3 regions of the Arthrobacter sp. P4_F10 genome follow, and region 1 is predicted to be linked to each of the others. Evidence: riboswitches for the same ligand, from Rfam matches in the RefSeq annotation. Region 1 holds a riboswitch; each other region holds the start of a gene.
What was found. Region 1 has a riboswitch for thiamine pyrophosphate ahead of AC1DR1_RS14885 (ECF transporter S component). Riboswitches for the same ligand answer to the same signal wherever they lie in the genome.
Positions count from the first base shown of each region.

Region 2: it holds a riboswitch for thiamine pyrophosphate, as region 1 does, so the genes downstream of both, AC1DR1_RS15275 (bifunctional hydroxymethylpyrimidine kinase/phosphomethylpyrimidine kinase) here and AC1DR1_RS14885 (ECF transporter S component) in region 1, are expected to answer to the same signal.
Region 3: it holds a riboswitch for thiamine pyrophosphate, as region 1 does, so the genes downstream of both, thiO (glycine oxidase ThiO) here and AC1DR1_RS14885 (ECF transporter S component) in region 1, are expected to answer to the same signal.

Region 1 covers NZ_JBFUJJ010000014.1:62,927-68,231, reverse strand. Annotated here, with positions in the region: gene AC1DR1_RS14890 (ABC transporter ATP-binding protein) at 1-1,339, opposite strand, end outside; gene AC1DR1_RS14885 (ECF transporter S component) at 1,384-2,031, opposite strand; TPP riboswitch at 2,098-2,241, opposite strand; gene AC1DR1_RS14880 (heme-degrading domain-containing protein) at 2,430-2,975, shown strand; gene AC1DR1_RS14875 (DUF4235 domain-containing protein) at 3,017-3,280, shown strand; gene mnhG (monovalent cation/H(+) antiporter subunit G) at 3,369-3,770, opposite strand; gene AC1DR1_RS14865 (MrpF/PhaF family protein) at 3,760-4,038, opposite strand; gene AC1DR1_RS14860 (Na+/H+ antiporter subunit E) at 4,035-4,580, opposite strand; gene AC1DR1_RS14855 (Na+/H+ antiporter subunit D) at 4,577-5,305, opposite strand, start outside.
Region 2 covers NZ_JBFUJJ010000015.1:45,045-50,349, forward strand. Annotated here, with positions in the region: gene AC1DR1_RS15270 (Rne/Rng family ribonuclease) at 1-2,732, shown strand, start outside; TPP riboswitch at 2,811-2,907, shown strand; gene AC1DR1_RS15275 (bifunctional hydroxymethylpyrimidine kinase/phosphomethylpyrimidine kinase) at 2,890-4,599, shown strand; gene rplU (50S ribosomal protein L21) at 5,003-5,305, shown strand, end outside.
Region 3 covers NZ_JBFUJJ010000002.1:433,593-438,897, forward strand. Annotated here, with positions in the region: gene AC1DR1_RS04860 (thiazole synthase) at 1-765, opposite strand, end outside; gene thiS (sulfur carrier protein ThiS) at 771-1,007, opposite strand; gene thiO (glycine oxidase ThiO) at 1,004-2,344, opposite strand; TPP riboswitch at 2,339-2,459, opposite strand; gene thiE (thiamine phosphate synthase) at 2,486-3,181, shown strand; gene AC1DR1_RS04880 (ferritin-like fold-containing protein) at 3,290-3,964, opposite strand; gene AC1DR1_RS04885 (RNB domain-containing ribonuclease) at 4,003-5,305, shown strand, end outside.

The DNA of each region.
Region 1 (5,305 bases):
AAAGGCGGCGCTTCTCGCCGCCGGAAAGCGTGTAGGGGTTGGCCTCCACGAGTTCGCTGAGCCGCAGCCGTTCCAGCAGCTCGTCCACGCGGTCTGCGCCGTAGCCGAGGTGGCGGGGGCCGAACATGAGCTCGTCCAGGACCTTGCCGGTGACGAACTGGTGCTCGGGTTCCTGGAACACGGTGCCTATCCTGGCGATCAGCTGCTGGGCCTTCCACCGGTACGGATCGGTTCCGGCATCACCGCTGAGCTTCGGCGCGGCCGAGACCGTTCCGGCAACGGGCCGCAGGAGCCCGGCCAGCGTCAGCGCCAGGGTGGACTTCCCCGCGCCGTTCGGTCCCGTGATGGTCAGGGCCTCGCCGGCGTGGACCTGGACGGAAACTCCGGACTGGACCGGACGCGGCGCGATCGTGCGGAAGCCGTCGCGCAGCCCGGCCCGCCGCGGCCGCTCGCGTGACACCGCGAGCCCGTCGGCCGCGAGCAGGAGCTGACCTGCGTCCCGTGCCGGCAGCCGCAACCGCGTCGCCGGGACGTAGCCCGGCACCCAGACGCCCGCACCGATGAGCATGTCCCGCGCCTCGGCCAGGACCCGGTCCGGCGGTCCGTCAATCAGCACGGCGGAGTCCGTGGCGGACCCGGGCTGCAGCACCACGATCCTGTCCACCAGGTCTTTCCAGACCCCCACCCGGTGCTCCACGACCACCAGGGTGGCGCCGGTCTTGTCCAGGCAGCGGCCCACAGCGTCGCGGACCTCCAGGACGCCGGCGGGGTCGAGGTTGGCGGTCGGCTCGTCGAGCAGCAGCAGCCCCGGCCGCATCGCAAGGATCCCGGCGAGCGCCAGCCGTTGCTTTTGTCCGCCGGAGAGTGCCGACGTCGGGTGGTCCAGCGGCAGCCGGCCCAGCCCGACGTCGTCGAGTGCCTCGCGCACGCGCGGCCAGATCTCCGCCGCCGGGACGGCGAGGTTCTCCGCACCGAAGGCGACGTCGTCGCCGAGGCGGGAAAGCACCACCTGGGTTTCCGGGTCCTGCTGCACAAGCCCGGCGCGGCCGCGCTGCGCCCGTGGCGGGGCACCGTCGATCAGCAGGCTTCCGGTCTCGTCTGAGTCTTCGGAGTCGCCGGCCGGCCCCGAGGCGCCGGCCGCGCCGTCGCCCAGCACGCCGGCCAGGGCGTGGAGCAGCGTCGATTTGCCGGCGCCGGAGGGGCCCAGCAGGAGCACGCGCTCCCCCGGCCGGATGTCCAGCTCAAGGCCGCTGACGGCGGGCCGGGGCCTTCCGGCGTGCCGCCAGCCCCAGCCGCGGGCCGTGACGGCGGCCGGCCGGACGCCTGTTGAAGATCTCATGGGTGCTCTGCAGAGTTCAGGATAAGAGGGTTCTGGAGAAGCGATCAGGAGAAAACAGGCTCCGTGGCGGCCTTGCGGGAGGCAAAGGAGCCCAGCACTCCGGTCTTGGCCAGGCCGCGGGTGGCGAGCCAGGACAGTCCGCCGGCAATCACTGCGCCGGAGATTGTGGTGAAGGCGATGTAGGCGAGCTTGTCCCCGGCTGCGTAGGCGATGTTCCAGCCCCACGGCAGGAAGGAATCGTTGAGGCCGCAGAACAGGCCCGCGCCGGCTCCGGCGAGCAGGGACACCGGCAGGTTGAACTTCTTATAGAGGAAGGCCGCGAAGACCAGTTCCGCGCCGAGGCCCTGCAGGATGCCGGAGATCAGCACCGTGGTGCCGTACTGCGAGCCCATGATGAGCTCGCCCGTGGCCGCGACGGTTTCGCAGAAGAGCGCTGCGCCCGGCTTGCGGATGATGAGCATGCCCAGCACCGCCGGGATCATCCAGCCGCCGGCGTAGAGTCCGCTGAGCGGCGGGTAGAGCGCGTTGACCGGGACCGAAATGAGGTTCGCGCCCTGGGACCAGGCCCAGAAGATGACGCCGCCGGCAACGGCGATCAACGCGGCCACCACAATGTCCACCACACGCCAGGTGTAGTTGCGCCGGGCCGATGATGGGCTGGCGGAACCATGCTGTGCTGAAATATCTGTCATGTCGTCCTCCTGAGGAACAGGAGGGGAGGGTGCTCCGGCCGGCTTCGGCTTCCGCCGCCCTCCGCGCACCCTGAGAACTCGACTCCCTTGCGCCGGTACTAACCGGATCAGGTTCGAGGGTCTGCGGCTGCCCGCACTCTCAGCGCCCACCTAAGGTTTCCCCGGATTTTTCCGGTGATGCCCGACGGCGGCGCTCCCCTGTCGTAAATTGTTTCGCCCTTGTGGGCTGGCTCAGTTTACACCCGGAGGGCCGGGTTTTCAGTGGTGTGCCGTCACAATCCGGGACGGGGCAAAGCAGGTCTCCGCGGCCGGGAACGCCCCGCTTGGTAGAGTCGACGTGTCGGACACCCGGACCCGCCAGCGGGCGGCCTCGTCACCCACCGGAAAGCTGGATTATTTTGACGCAGACACCAGCCACACAAGATCCCTCCGGGGAATACGACCCTGACTCGAGGGAGCCGCAGCCGCAGGGATCCCTGGCGGTGCTCATCGGCCGGGTACTGGCCGAGATGGACGCGCTCCAGTTCGCGTCGTTCAGCAAGGACGACGCCCTGGACCTCGGGCTCCTCCTTGTCGAGCTGGGCAGGCAACGCTCGCTGCCCATCGCGGTCGACATCACCAAGGGCGAGCAGGTGCTCTTCCACGCAGCGCTGGACGGTGCCACGCCGGACAATGAGCGCTGGATCAACGCCAAGAAGCGGACCGCCATGCGGTACGAGGTCCCGTCCCTGCTGGTGGGCCTCCGGGCCCGCGCTGCCGGCGGAATGATCGAGGACAACGCCTGGTGGGACCAGACGGAGTTCGCCGCCCACGGCGGGGCGTTCCCCATTTACGTGCGCGGCACGGGCGCCGTCGCCGTCGTCACCGTCTCCGGCCTGCCCCAGAAGGCGGACCACGAACTCGTGGTCGAGGCCCTGCGGATGGTCCTCACACCGGAACGCTAGGCTAGGGAGAGACCCAGTTCCCGTCCCAAGGAGACCGAAGAATGAACATCATCATCAAGCTGCTCGGCACCGGCATCAGCCTCCTGGCCGGCTTTGCCGGCACCAAGCTGGTGGACACCATCTGGGAAAAGTCCACGGGCAACAAGCCGCCCAAGGGCCACGACGACGACGTCCCCACCACGCTGCGCTCGGCCCTGACGTTCGCCCTGATCTCCGCATCGGTCAGCGCCATCATCCAGGTGCTCGCCAACCGCGGCACCCAGCGCGCGATCACCCGCTTCGCCAAGACCCAGGACATCGTCTGACCGGACTCGACTAGCGGCGGCGCCGGTCGAAGCGTCGGTCGAAGCGTCGGTCGATGTGCCGGGCTGCCGCGCCGGTCACCGAACGGGCTCAGCGGCCGGCTTCGTCGTCGTCGTCCACTCCGTGTTTGGCCGCCTGCTGGCCCGCTGCCTGTTGAACTACGGCCTCGAGCTCGTCGGAGCTCAGCAGCTCCGGATGCAGGTGCTTGGTCCGGTAGCCGGCCCGGCCCACCATGTGGGCCGACACGGGGACGGTGAGCAGCTGGAAGAGCCAGGCCACCACCAGGACGGGCCACACCCACCAGCTGCGCATCTGCAGGCCAAGCGCCGCCAACAGCAGGAACAGGCCGAGGACCTGCGGCTTGGTGGCGGCGTGCATCCTGCTCATGAGGTCCGGGAACCGCAACAGCCCGATCGCGGCGCCGAGTGACATGAGCGCGCCGGTCACCATGAACACGGCGGAGACGGCATCGATCACTGTTTCAGGATTCACGGACGCTCTCCCTTCTCTCAGCCACGAACCGGGCCACAGTGACCGAGCCGACGAACCCGATGAGGGAAATCGCAACGAGCAGCATCAGGTTGTTGAGGTGCCGGTTGACGGCCATGTCGATGCACAGGGCCGCCCCGAAAATGGCCAGCAGCACGTCGGCGGCGAGAACCCGGTCCAGCAGCGAGGGGCCCCGCCCGATCCGGACGATCGCCCCCGCGGCGGCCAGGGAAAGTACGACGGCGGTCACCGTCAGGACGGTCTGCATCATGCGGCGATCTCCTGTGTGAGGGCGGACAGTTCGTCTTTGGTCCCCATGATCCTGATCAGCCCGGCCTCGGTGTCCCGGACCTCCTTGCGCAGCTTGGCCGCGTCCTCGGCATTGCGGACGTTGATGCCGTGGATGTAGAGCGTGGACGTTGACCTGTCCACCTCCACCACGAGGGATCCCGGAATCAGCGAGATCACATGCCCGGTGGCAGTGACCAGGAGGTCGGAATGGCTCCGAAGCGGCACGGCGACAATGGCGCTGACCACGTTGGGGCCGCGGACCACGGCGAGGTACAGGACCTGGAAGCTTGCCGCGACGACCTTTCCGAGGAAGATGAGGGCGAAGGGCACGGCGCGGAGCACGTTGAAGCGGCCGCCGAGCTCCACGGGGGGCAGATAGAAGATGCGCGCCACAAGCACGGCGATGAGGGCCCCGAAGAGGAGATTGCCCGGGCTGAAGTTCTGCCACAGCGCGCCCCAGACAAAAACGAGCCACACCAGCAGCGGCAGTTCCTGGCGCAGCGAGATCCTTTTCCGGTTCATTTGCCGCCACCCTGCAACTCGCCCTGCCCGGGCTGGGCCGCCGGAGGCACCGGCGGCACCGGCGCGTCCTCGCCAAGCACGGCCTGGATATAGGAGGACCTGTCCAGCATCTCCTCGGCGGACTGGTCGGCCACCCTGAACAGCGGCCCGGCGAAGACGGTCAGGGCCACGCCAAAGACCACCAGGCCCAGGGTGGAGCCCACCATGGTGCGGGGCAGCAGGGTCACGTTCGTCCTCCCGGCCCGGTCCCCGGTGGCGGAGTCGGCCGGTGCCGCCAGGAGCACCGGATCGGGGTGCTCAGCGTCCTCGGGCTTGCGCCAGAACGCCCGGTTCCAGACCCTCGCGATAGCCAGCAGGGTCAGCAGGCTCGTCAGCACGCCACCGATCACCAGGGCGTAGGCCAGCGGTGTGCCCAGTTCGACGCCTGCCTGTAGCAGCCCCAGCTTGCCCAGGAAACCCGAGAACGGCGGGATTCCGGCCAGGTTCATGGCGGGAATGAAGAACAGGACCCCCAAGACCGGGGAGAGCTTGGCCAGCCCGGCCACGCGGTCCATGGATGAGCTGCCGCCGCGGCGTTCAATCAGGCCGGTCACCAGGAACAGGCTGGTCTGGATGGTGATGTGGTGGGCCACGTAGAACACCGCGGCGCCCAGGCCGGCCACCGTGGACATGGCCAGGCCGAACACCATGTAGCCAATGTGGCTGACCAGCGTGAAGGACAAGAG
Region 2 (5,305 bases), on a different contig from region 1:
CCGCACCGAAAGCCGAAGACGTACCCGCAGCAGCGGTCCCGGCCGAAGAAGCCGAGCCGGCAGAAGCCGCCACGGCGGCCGAACCTGCGCAAGCCCCCGCCGCGGCCCAGCCCGAAGAGCCGGAAGCCCTGCCCGAGGAAAGCCCGGCCACGTCGCTGTTCATGGAACCGGGTGCCCTCACTTCCGTGATCTTCCAGGCCCCCGACCTCAGCACCGTGGTGCGCCCGGTCCCCGTTGCCGCAGCAGCAGCGGAGCCCGAGGAGGAAGAAGGCGACGAGGACGAGGACGCCGGCAGCCGCCGTCGACGCCGCAGCCGTGGCCGGCGCGGGCGCACCCGTACGTCCGCCGAGTCCGACACCGAGTCCGAAGGCGCCGAGGACGAGGGCGACGAAGGTTCCGAGGCAACCCTTGAGGATGGCGTGACGTCGCGCCGCCGCCGCCGCCGTCGCCGCGGCGACCAGGACCTGGAACTGACCGGTGGGGAAGGCGACGATCCGCCCAACACGGTGACCCGCGTCCGTGCGCCGCGGGCCATGGCCGAGGCGCCGGTCAACAACCGCGTCACGTCCGTCAAGGGCTCCACCCGCCTGGAAGCCAAGAAGCAGCGACGCCGCGAATCCCGCGACACCGGCCGCCGCCGCACCGTCATCACCGAGGCCGAGTTCCTGGCCCGCCGCGAGTCCGTGGACCGCCAGATGATCGTCCGCCAGCGCGACGACAGAATCCAGATCGGGGTCCTCGAAGACGGCGTCCTGGCCGAACACTTTGTGTCCAAGACCCAGCAGGATTCCCTGATCGGCAACGTCTACCTGGGCAAGGTCCAGAACGTGCTGCCGTCCATGGAAGCCGCATTCGTGGACATCGGCCGCGGCCGCAACGCCGTGCTCTACGCCGGCGAAGTGAACTGGGAGTCCGTCAACCTCGAAGGCAAACAGCGCAGGATCGAGAACGCGCTGAAGTCCGGCGACTCCGTGCTGGTCCAGGTCACCAAGGACCCGGTCGGCCACAAGGGGGCCCGCCTCACCAGCCAGATCTCGCTGCCCGGCCGCTACCTTGTGTACGTGCCCGGCGGCTCCATGACCGGCATCTCCCGCAAGCTGCCCGACGTCGAGCGCAACCGCCTCAAGCGGATCCTCAAGGACCGCCTGCCTGAGGACGCGGGCGTCATTGTCCGCACCGCGGCCGAGGGTGCCTCCGAGGAAGAGCTGACGCACGACATCAACCGGCTCCGCGCGCAGTGGGAGGGCATCGAGAGCCAGTCGACGTCGACCAAAATCCTCGCCCCCGAGCTGCTCTACGGCGAACCTGACCTGACCATCAAGGTGGTCCGCGACGTCTTCAACGAGGACTTCTCCAAGCTGATCGTCTCCGGCGAGGAAGCCTGGGACACCATCGAGGCCTATGTCACCTACGTGGCACCGGACCTCGTGGGCCGGCTCGAGAAGTGGACCAAGGACACGGACATCTTCGCTGCCTGGCGCATCGACGAGCAGATCCACAAGGCCCTGGACCGGAAGGTCTTCCTGCCCTCCGGCGGTTCCCTCGTGATCGACCGCACCGAAGCCATGACCGTGGTGGACGTCAACACCGGCAAGTTCACCGGCTCCGGCGGCAACCTCGAGGAAACCGTCACCAAGAACAACCTGGAAGCGGCCGAGGAAGTCGTCCGGCAGCTGCGCCTGCGCGACATTGGCGGCATCATCGTGATCGACTTCATCGACATGGTGCTCGAATCCAACCGCGACCTCGTGCTGCGCCGCATGGTGGAGTGCCTGGGCCGGGACCGGACCAAGCACCAGGTGGCGGAGGTAACCTCGCTGGGCCTCGTGCAGATGACCCGCAAGCGGATGGGCACCGGGCTGCTGGAAGTCTTCGGCGAACAGTGCGAAACCTGCGCGGGCCGCGGCATCGTCACCCACGACGAGCCGGTGGAACACCGCCGCGCAAACACGGTTGCCGCGGAGCACTATGTGCCGCGCGCCGAGGCCCAGCCTGCTGCCCGCACGGAGCGCAAGAGCCGTCGCCGCGGCAGGGGAGGCCAAGGGCAGGAGACGGCACCGGCCGCACCCGCAGCCGTCCACGCCGAGCCCACCGAGGCCGAACGCCACGCGAAGGCTGAAGCCACCCGGGCCGCGCTGGCCAACATCGCCGCCGCGGCGCACGCCGCGCACCTGCACGACGGGGAGGCAGCCGCTGCCAGCGACGCCGGGGCCCGCAAGGCCGCCGTCGACGCCGTCACGCAGCTCGCGGCCGCCGAAGAGGCAGCCGGACGTCCCGCGACCGTGCTGACGTTTGGCGGTGAGCAGGTGGCCCTGCCGTTCGTCGAGCACGCCGAGGACACGCCGGAACCGGCCCTGACCCTGGACCTGCTGACCGAGGCCTTCGCCAACCTGGGCGACGCCGAGGCCGGCAAGCCGGCCGGGATGGACGCCGTCCAGGCCCCGCTCTCCGCGGCCACCGAGGCACCCGCAGCCGTGCGCACTGCGGAGGCACCGGCTTCGCGGACAGCGGACACCACGGCTCGTGGCCGCCGCGGGCGCCGCAACCGGAGCGCCAGCCGCGCCCAGGGCGCTGCGAACGAGACCTCCGTGGAGCATCGCGAGGCGACTAGGCCGGCCGCGGCCGGATCGGTTCACGAGGCCAAGGCACCCGCCGCGGCCAGGCCGGCGTCCATCCCGGCCGGCAACGAGCCGATCATTCTCGGCGTGGGCGTACCGGCGTCGGAGCTGTAGTCCGCCGCGACTGATCGCTTCCCCGACCGGTCCCGCTCCTGCGTTAACGGGGCAGCCCGGTGGCAACGGCTAGGCTGGAACACTGACACGGGGTGCCGCGCATCAGCCGGCTGAGATCCAGACCCGTTGAACCTGTCCGGTTAGCACCGGCGAAGGGATGTCTGACTTGTCCGCGAGATCGAATCAGTCCGAGTTTCTGCCCAGCGATTGTCAGCCGGCAGGGCCGTCCCCGTCCGTGCCGACCCCGTCCGCACCCCCGCGCATTCCCCGCGTGCTGGCCATCGCCGGCTCCGACCCCTCCGGCGGGGCCGGGATCCAGGCCGACCTGAAGAGCATCGCAGCGAACGGCGGCTACGGCATGGCCGCCATCACGGCCCTGACGGCCCAAAACACCCAGGGCGTGCGCGCCGTCCACGTGCCCCCGGCCGCGTTCCTCACGGCCCAGCTGGACGCCATCAGCGACGACATCGGCATCGACGCCGTCAAGATCGGCATGCTCGGCGACGCCGCGGTGATCGACGCCGTCCGCAGCTGGCTGGAAAAGGTGCGCCCCGACGTCGTCGTCCTGGACCCGGTGATGGTCGCCACCAGCGGCGACCGGCTCCTGCAGGAATCGGCCGAGGCCGCCCTGCAGGCCCTCCTGCCGCTGGCGGACCTCATCACGCCGAACCTCGCCGAACTCGCCATCCTGCTCAAAGAGCCCGCCGCGGCCGACTGGGCTGAGGCCTTGGCGCAGGGCAAACGACTGGCGGCCCTGACCGGCACCACCGTGCTGGTCAAAGGCGGGCACCTCAAGGACGGACACTCCCAGGGCGGCCAGCCCGGGGACGGACCCGTCGACGGCGGCGATGCCGCGGAGGGCGGGAACGGCGCGGGCGCCGGCTGCCCGGATGCATTGGTGAACACCGGGGGCCTGCTCGGCCGGGAAACGGTGGTGGTGCCGGGGGAGCGGATCGCCACGCGCAACAGCCACGGCACCGGCTGCTCCTTGTCCTCGGCCATGGCCACCGTGCAGGCCCGGGTGGGGGACTGGGAAGCGGCGTTGCGGGAGGTCAAGCCGTGGCTGCTGGGCGCGCTCCGCGAAGCCGCGGCCCTGGACGTCGGCTCCGGCAACGGTCCGGTCCATCACTTCCACCACATGCAGCAAACTGGCGATGTGCACGCCCTCAAAGACGACCAACGCGGCCAGGGCAGCCTCGACGGCCACGGTCCGGCGGAGGGCGAGTTCGCCGCTGCCTTGCGCGCAGGGGCCGCGGGCGATCTTGACGCCATCTACGCCCTGGACTTCATCCGCGGGCTGGCCGACGGGACCTTGCCCGAGCACGAGTTCGCGTACTACCTCGCCCAGGACGCCATCTACCTCAACGGCTACTCCCGGGTCCTGGCCCGTGCCGCCGCGATCGCCCCCACCGAGGCGGAGCAGCTGTTCTGGGCCCGTTCCGCACAGACCTGCCTGGAGGTCGAATCAGAGCTGCACCGTTCCTGGCTCAGCACCCGCCCCACTGCCCCCAACCTGGGCCCGGTGACGAAGTCGTACGTGGACCACTTGCTGGCCGCCTCGGTGGCCGGCAGCTACGCGATCCTCGTCGCGGCGGCGCTCCCATGCTTCTGGCTCTACGCCGAGGTCGGGGCCACCCTGCACCGGGAATTCCTTGCCGGCGGCGCCCCCGTGGCACACCCCTACGCCGACTGGCTGCGGACGTACGCCGATGAGGACTTCGCCGCCGCGACCCGGCAGGCCATCGCGTACACGGACACGGCGGCCCGACGGGCATCCGGGAGCGAGCGGGAGGCCATGGCCCTGGCTTTCCGGCAGTCATCGGGCTACGAAGTGGCCTTCTTCGACGCGCCGCGGCTGTACGCCTGACACGACCTGGCCCGCACAGCCGGTACGATGGTGGGGCACGGTTCCGGAAGTCGTTGCGGCAGCACAGCATCAAGACGGTCGAGATCACGGTCAAGAACATTGACACGGTCTTTGCTTCAAGACGTTGTGGCGCCTATCACGGACTACCAGCCGGAACCAGCCTCATTTGCGGCCGAAGGCAAAATTAGCGTATTCTAGATCTTCGGTGCTTACGCCAACACTTGGGTTATGACCCTGAGAACAGCCTGCTTGGAATTCCAAGTGGATTTGTTCCGGGGATAGCTCATGGGTTCCCCCGGGGAATCCACCGGCGTTGAGGCACAGCGTGAGCCGGTCCAAACAATTTGGCCCCAGGTTCCGCACGCAAATCTAGTAATAAACGTCGAGAGAAGTGAGTTCCCCAGTGGTGTACGCGATTGTCCGCGCAGGCGGCCGCCAAGAGAAGGTTTCCGTTGGAGACTTCGTTACCCTGAACCGCGTCCCCGGTGGAGCCGGCAGCACCTTTGAGTTGCCCGCACTGCTCCTGGTGGACGGTGACAAAGTCACGTCTGCTGCTGCGGACCTGGCCAAGGTAACGGTTACGGCTGAGATCCTCGAAGACCTTCGTGGTCCGAAGATCGTCATCCAGAAGTTCAAGAACAAGACCGGTTACAAGAAGCGTCAGGGCCACCGTCAGGAACTGACCAAGGTCAAGATCACCGGTATC
Region 3 (5,305 bases), on a different contig from region 1:
GATCCTGCCAGCCTTTTTTGCCAGCCTACCGGCGATGACGGCGTGTTTGAAGGCCTCCCCCATGAGCACGGGATTCTGCGCCCGGGTCACGGCCGTGGCCAGCAGCACGGCGTCGCAGCCGATTTCCATCGCCAGGGCCGCGTCCGAGGCCGTGCCGATCCCGGCATCCAGCACCACGGGCACGGACGCGCGCGAGACGATCAGCTCGATGTTGTGCGGGTTCAGGATGCCCAGACCGGTGCCGATCGGGGCGCCCAGCGGCATCACGGCCGTCGCGCCGAGGTTTTCGAGCCGGAGGGCAAGCACGGGGTCGTCGTTGGTGTAGGCGAAGACCTTGAAGCCGCGGGCCACGAGCTGTTCGGTGGCGTCCACGAGTTCGACTGCGTCCGGCAGCAGGGTGTGCTCGTCGGCAATGACTTCGAGCTTGACCCAGTCCGTTTCCAGGGCCTCCCGGGCCAGCTCGGCGGTGAGGACAGCATCCTTGGCGGTGAAACAGCCGGCCGTGTTGGGCAGCACCCGGATCTGCTGGTCCTCGAGCAGCTGGAACAGCGAGCCCGTCTCGGCCGGCGAATAGCGGCGCATCGCCACCGTGGTCAGTTCGGTCCCGGAGGCCACGAGCGCGGCCCCCAGCCCGTCCAGGCTCGGCGCACCGCCGGTACCCATGATGAGGCGGGAGCTGAGCTCCACGCCGTCGACCACGAACGGGTCGGCCACCGCCCCGGTCACCGGTACGGCCGGTGTTCCTGCCAACGTCGTCTCGTTCATGCTGGTCATCCTCCCTGGACTGCCGTGACAAGTTCGACGTCGTCGCCGTCGGCGAGCGCCGTGGCGTGCCACTGGCTGCGCGGCACCACTTCGGCGTTGCGGGCCACGGCGACACCGAGTTTGCCCCCGTCTGCAGCCCGGCCGTCGGGGCCGATGCTGCGGCCCGTGAGCTGGCTGACGAGTGTGCTGACGGAGGCGCCGTCGGCGACGCTCCGCTCCGTTCCGTTCAGTCTGATGTTCATGCTGCTTCCTTGTTGGGGCTGTCTCCGGACGTATCCGGGATGCGGGAAAAACGGTCGGGGCGGAACCCGGCCCAGCGCGGGTCCGGCGTCCCGTCCATGAGTTGCCGGCATACGGCGGCAGCGGCGGGGGTCAGCAGGACGCCGTGCCGGAAGAAACCTGTGGCGATGATCAGTCCCGGGACGTCCCCGCCGCCCGGGCGCGCGACCCGCCCCAGCAACGGGGCGTTGTCCGGGGTGCCGGGCCGGGCCCGGGCCGTGGCTTCCAGCAGCTCCAGCTCGGCGACCGCGGGCACCAGCTGCTGGGCGTCCCGCAGCAGCTGGTAGATGCCGCCGGCAGATACGGCATGCGGATTCGACGGTCCGTCCTCGCGCTGGGTGGCTCCGATCACCACGGTGCCGTCCTGGCGGGGAACGATGTACACCGGAACCCCGCGCACCATGCCCCGCACGGTTGCGGTGAGCAGCGGCTGAAGATGCGGGGGCACGCGAAGGCGCAGGATGTCGCCGTAGACGGGCCGCAGCGGCAGCGCCAGTCCGGCGGGCAGCTCCTCGAGCCCGGCGGCGCCGAGCCCGTTGGCGACGACGGTTTCTGCGGCCCGCACGAAACCGCCACCCGCCAGCCGTACGCCCGCAACCTGTCCGTCCTGCCACAGCAGGCCCGCCGCGCGCCGCCGGATCAAACTCCCGCCCTCCGTGCCGAGCACGCCGGCGAGCCGGGCGATCAGGAGGCGGGGGTCCACCTGGTGATCGGCCGGGATGTCGAAGGCGCACGAGATGCCGGGACTCAGCAGCGGCTCCCGGCTCCGCGCCTCGCGCACTGTCACCGGTTCGACGGTGAGGCCGCAGGCCTGCTGGACTTCCCTCAGGTCCGCGAGCGCGCGCCGGTCCGCCGCGTCGGCCCCGACGGCCAGGGTCGGCGTCGTCAGGTAGCCGGTACCGGCCCGGCATTCCGTGCCCCCGGCACCGGCGTCCATCCCCGCACCGGCGTCGACTTCGGCAGCGAATCCGGGCCACAGCCCGGAGGACTCAAGCATCAGCTCCAGGAGCTGCTCCTCCTGGTAGTGCAGCTCGCTCACGGGGGCCAGCATGCCGGCCGCGGCCCAGCTGGCTCCGCTGCCGGGAGCATCATCGATCAGCACCACGGACCGGCCCGCGCGGCTGGCCTCGAACGCGATGCCGTGGCCGATCACGCCGCCGCCGATCACGGCAACGTCTGCGGTGATGTCTGTGGTGATGCCTTCGGCGCTGATGTCCCCTGCGGTACCGGGCCCGGCGTCACAAACTCTGGAAGCGGCGTCATTTGCGGCTTCGGCTGCGCGGCCGGCTCGTGAGCCCATAAAAAAATTCCTTCCCTACGCCGGTACTAGCCGGATCAGGTCAAGCGGTCGGCTCTGACGCCCTCTCAGCCGTGCAGCGGCGACATGGCTGCTGCGGGCTCCCGCGGTATGCGCCCAGTTTAGAGGAACTAGGCTGGTGCCATGAGCCAGGACCCCCTCCACACCACCGCCCGCCTCTACCTCTGCACCGACGCCCGCAGGGACCGCGGCGACTTCGAGGACTTCGTTGACGCCGCCTTCGCAGGCGGCGTTGACATCATCCAGCTGCGCGACAAATCGCTCGAGGCGGCGGAGGAACTCGAACTCCTGGAGGTCCTTCACGCGGCAGCACAGCGCCACGGACGGCTGTGGGCCGTCAATGACCGGGCTGACATCGCCTCCTTGTCCGGGGCGCCGGTGTTCCATATCGGCCAAAAGGACATTTCGTTCGACGCCGCCCGCGGCTTCCTGGGCAAGGATGCCGTGATCGGCCTGTCCACCCACAGCCCGAAACAGGTGGACGCCGCCATTGCCGCCTCACCAGGCCGTAAAGGACTCGACTATTTCTGTGTGGGACCCGTGTGGGCGACGCCCACCAAGCCGGGACGCGCCGCCGTCGGCCTCGACCTGGTGCGCTACGCCGCCCAGGCAATCGGCCGGGCGGAAGCGGACGGCACCGGCAAAGTCGACGGGGTCGTGCCGTGGTTCGCGATCGGCGGGGTCGACCTCAGCAACGTCGAGCAGGTAGTCCAGGCCGGCGCCCGGCGGATCGTGGTGGTCCGGGCGATCACCGACGCCGCTGATCCGGCCCACGCCGCGGGTGCACTGCTGGCGGCGCTGGACGCTGCGGAATCCTAGGCAGGTTCCCCGGCCCGCAAGCCCGCCGGCGTTCCGGGCCGCGGCCACCCTGGCCGGCAACCAGGCCTGCACCCTCGCCGGCAACGCGGCTCGCGCTCGGTACTGGACCTACCCGGCCAGCCCCAGCCCTGCCATCCTGCGCGCATGGTTCGCTGCGAGTTCGGCCGTCAGGCCGCTGACCAGCTCCCTGGCGTCGGCGTCGTCCAGCCCCGAGAGCCCGGCGAGGAACTCGTGCTCAAGGCTGACCCGCTGGGCGTGGGTCAGGACCTCACCCAGCAGGCGCCTGGCCCACAGCGCCAGGCGCGACGCGAGCCGGGGGTCATCGGCGAGGGCCGCCTTGAGACGCTCCTGCAGCACGGCCGTAGACTCGCCCGTGGAGCGGACCTGCCCGATCAGCTCCCGGGTCCCGGCGTCGACGTACCGGCCGACGGCGCTGTAAAAGTCAGCGGAGACCGTGTCGATCACGTAGGCCTTCATGAGCGCCTCGTACCAGTCCGCCGGGCGCGTGCGCTCGTGGAAGTGGTCCACTGAGGGCTGGAACGGCAGCATGGCAGCCTCCGTGTCCAGGCCCATGTGCTCGAGCCGGGCGCGGACGAGTTCGTAGTGCTGGAACTCGTCCACGGCCATCCTGCCCAGCACTGCACGGTCATGCAGCGTGGGCGAATACCGGGCGCTCGAGGACAGCCGTTCGAAGGCAGAAAGCTCGCCGTACGCCATGACTCCCAGCAGATCCGCCAGGAAGCTGTTGTAGAGGGCAGGATCGTCCGCAGTTGCGCTCATCATCCAAGACTAATAGCGGAAATCGGGCTACCCTGATTTTCGTGTCCCATCATCGCCTGACCCCCAGTGTCCACGAGCAGCAGAACCAGCTTGCCGGGGCTCTCAAGGCGCTGCGCACCACGCTGGAACTTCCCGGTCCGTTCCCCGAGAACGTGTTGCGCGACGCGGAGGCGGCTGTGGCCGAGCACAAGCTGCCGGACCTGGACCTCACACATGTCGAGTTCGTGACCATTGATCCGGCATCGTCCACTGACCTCGACCAGGCCCTGTTCATCGAACGGAGCGACGGCGGCTACAAGGTGTTCTACGCCATCGCCGACGTCCCGTCCTTTGTCGCCCCGGGCGGCGCGCTCGACGCCGAGACCCGGCGCCGCGGCCAGACCTTCTACACTCCGGACGGCCGGATTCCGCTGCACCCGGAAATCATCAGCGAGGCCGCCGGCAGCCTGCTCGCCGGGCAGCTCTGCGCGGCGTTCGTCTGGGAGTTCGAGCTCGACGCCGCGGCAGAGGTGACCTCAGTCCTCGTGCGCCGGGCACAGGTCCGCAGCCGCGCGAAACTCAGCTACAAAGGCGTCCAGGCCGAGCTCGACGCCGGCACCGCGGCGCCAGTGCTGCAGTTGCTGAAAGAGGTAGGCATCAAGCGGGTGGAGCTGGAACGCCTGCGCGGCGGCGCAAGCCTGAACATGCCGGAACAGGAAATCCAGCAGCTGCCCGACGGCGGCTACCGGATCGTGGCGGCCCCGCCGCTGCCGGTGGAGGACTGGAACGCCCAGATTTCGCTCATGACCGGGATGGCCGCCGCCGCGCTCATGCTCCAGGGCAAGGTCGGCATCCTGCGCACCATGCCCGCCCCGGATGAGGCTTCACTGAGGCACTTCCACCGCCAGACCCACGCTCTCGGCAAGCCCTGGGACGGGGAAATGCGCTACGGCGAGTACCTGCGGACGCTGGACCCCACGGACCCCCGGCAGCTGGCCATTGTGCATTCGGCCGGGATGCTTTTCCGCGGTGCCGGGTACACGCACTTCGACGGCACGGTGCCGGGAGCCGCAGTCCAGTCCGCCATCGGCGCCGCCTACGCCCATTCCACGGCGCCGTTGCGGCGGCTGGTCGACCGCTTCGTGCTGGTGATCTGCGAGGCCCTGAGCAACGGCACCGAAGTTCCGGCCTGGGCCCGGGATGCCCTGCCGTCCCTCCCGGCCATCATGGGCACCTCGGACCAGCTTGCCGCGAAACTGGAGCGGCTGTCGCTGGACACCGTGGAGGCGGCGCTGCTCGTCAACCACGTCGGCCAGGAATTCGACGCCGTCGTCATCTCCGGCCCCAAACCGGCGAAGAGCAACA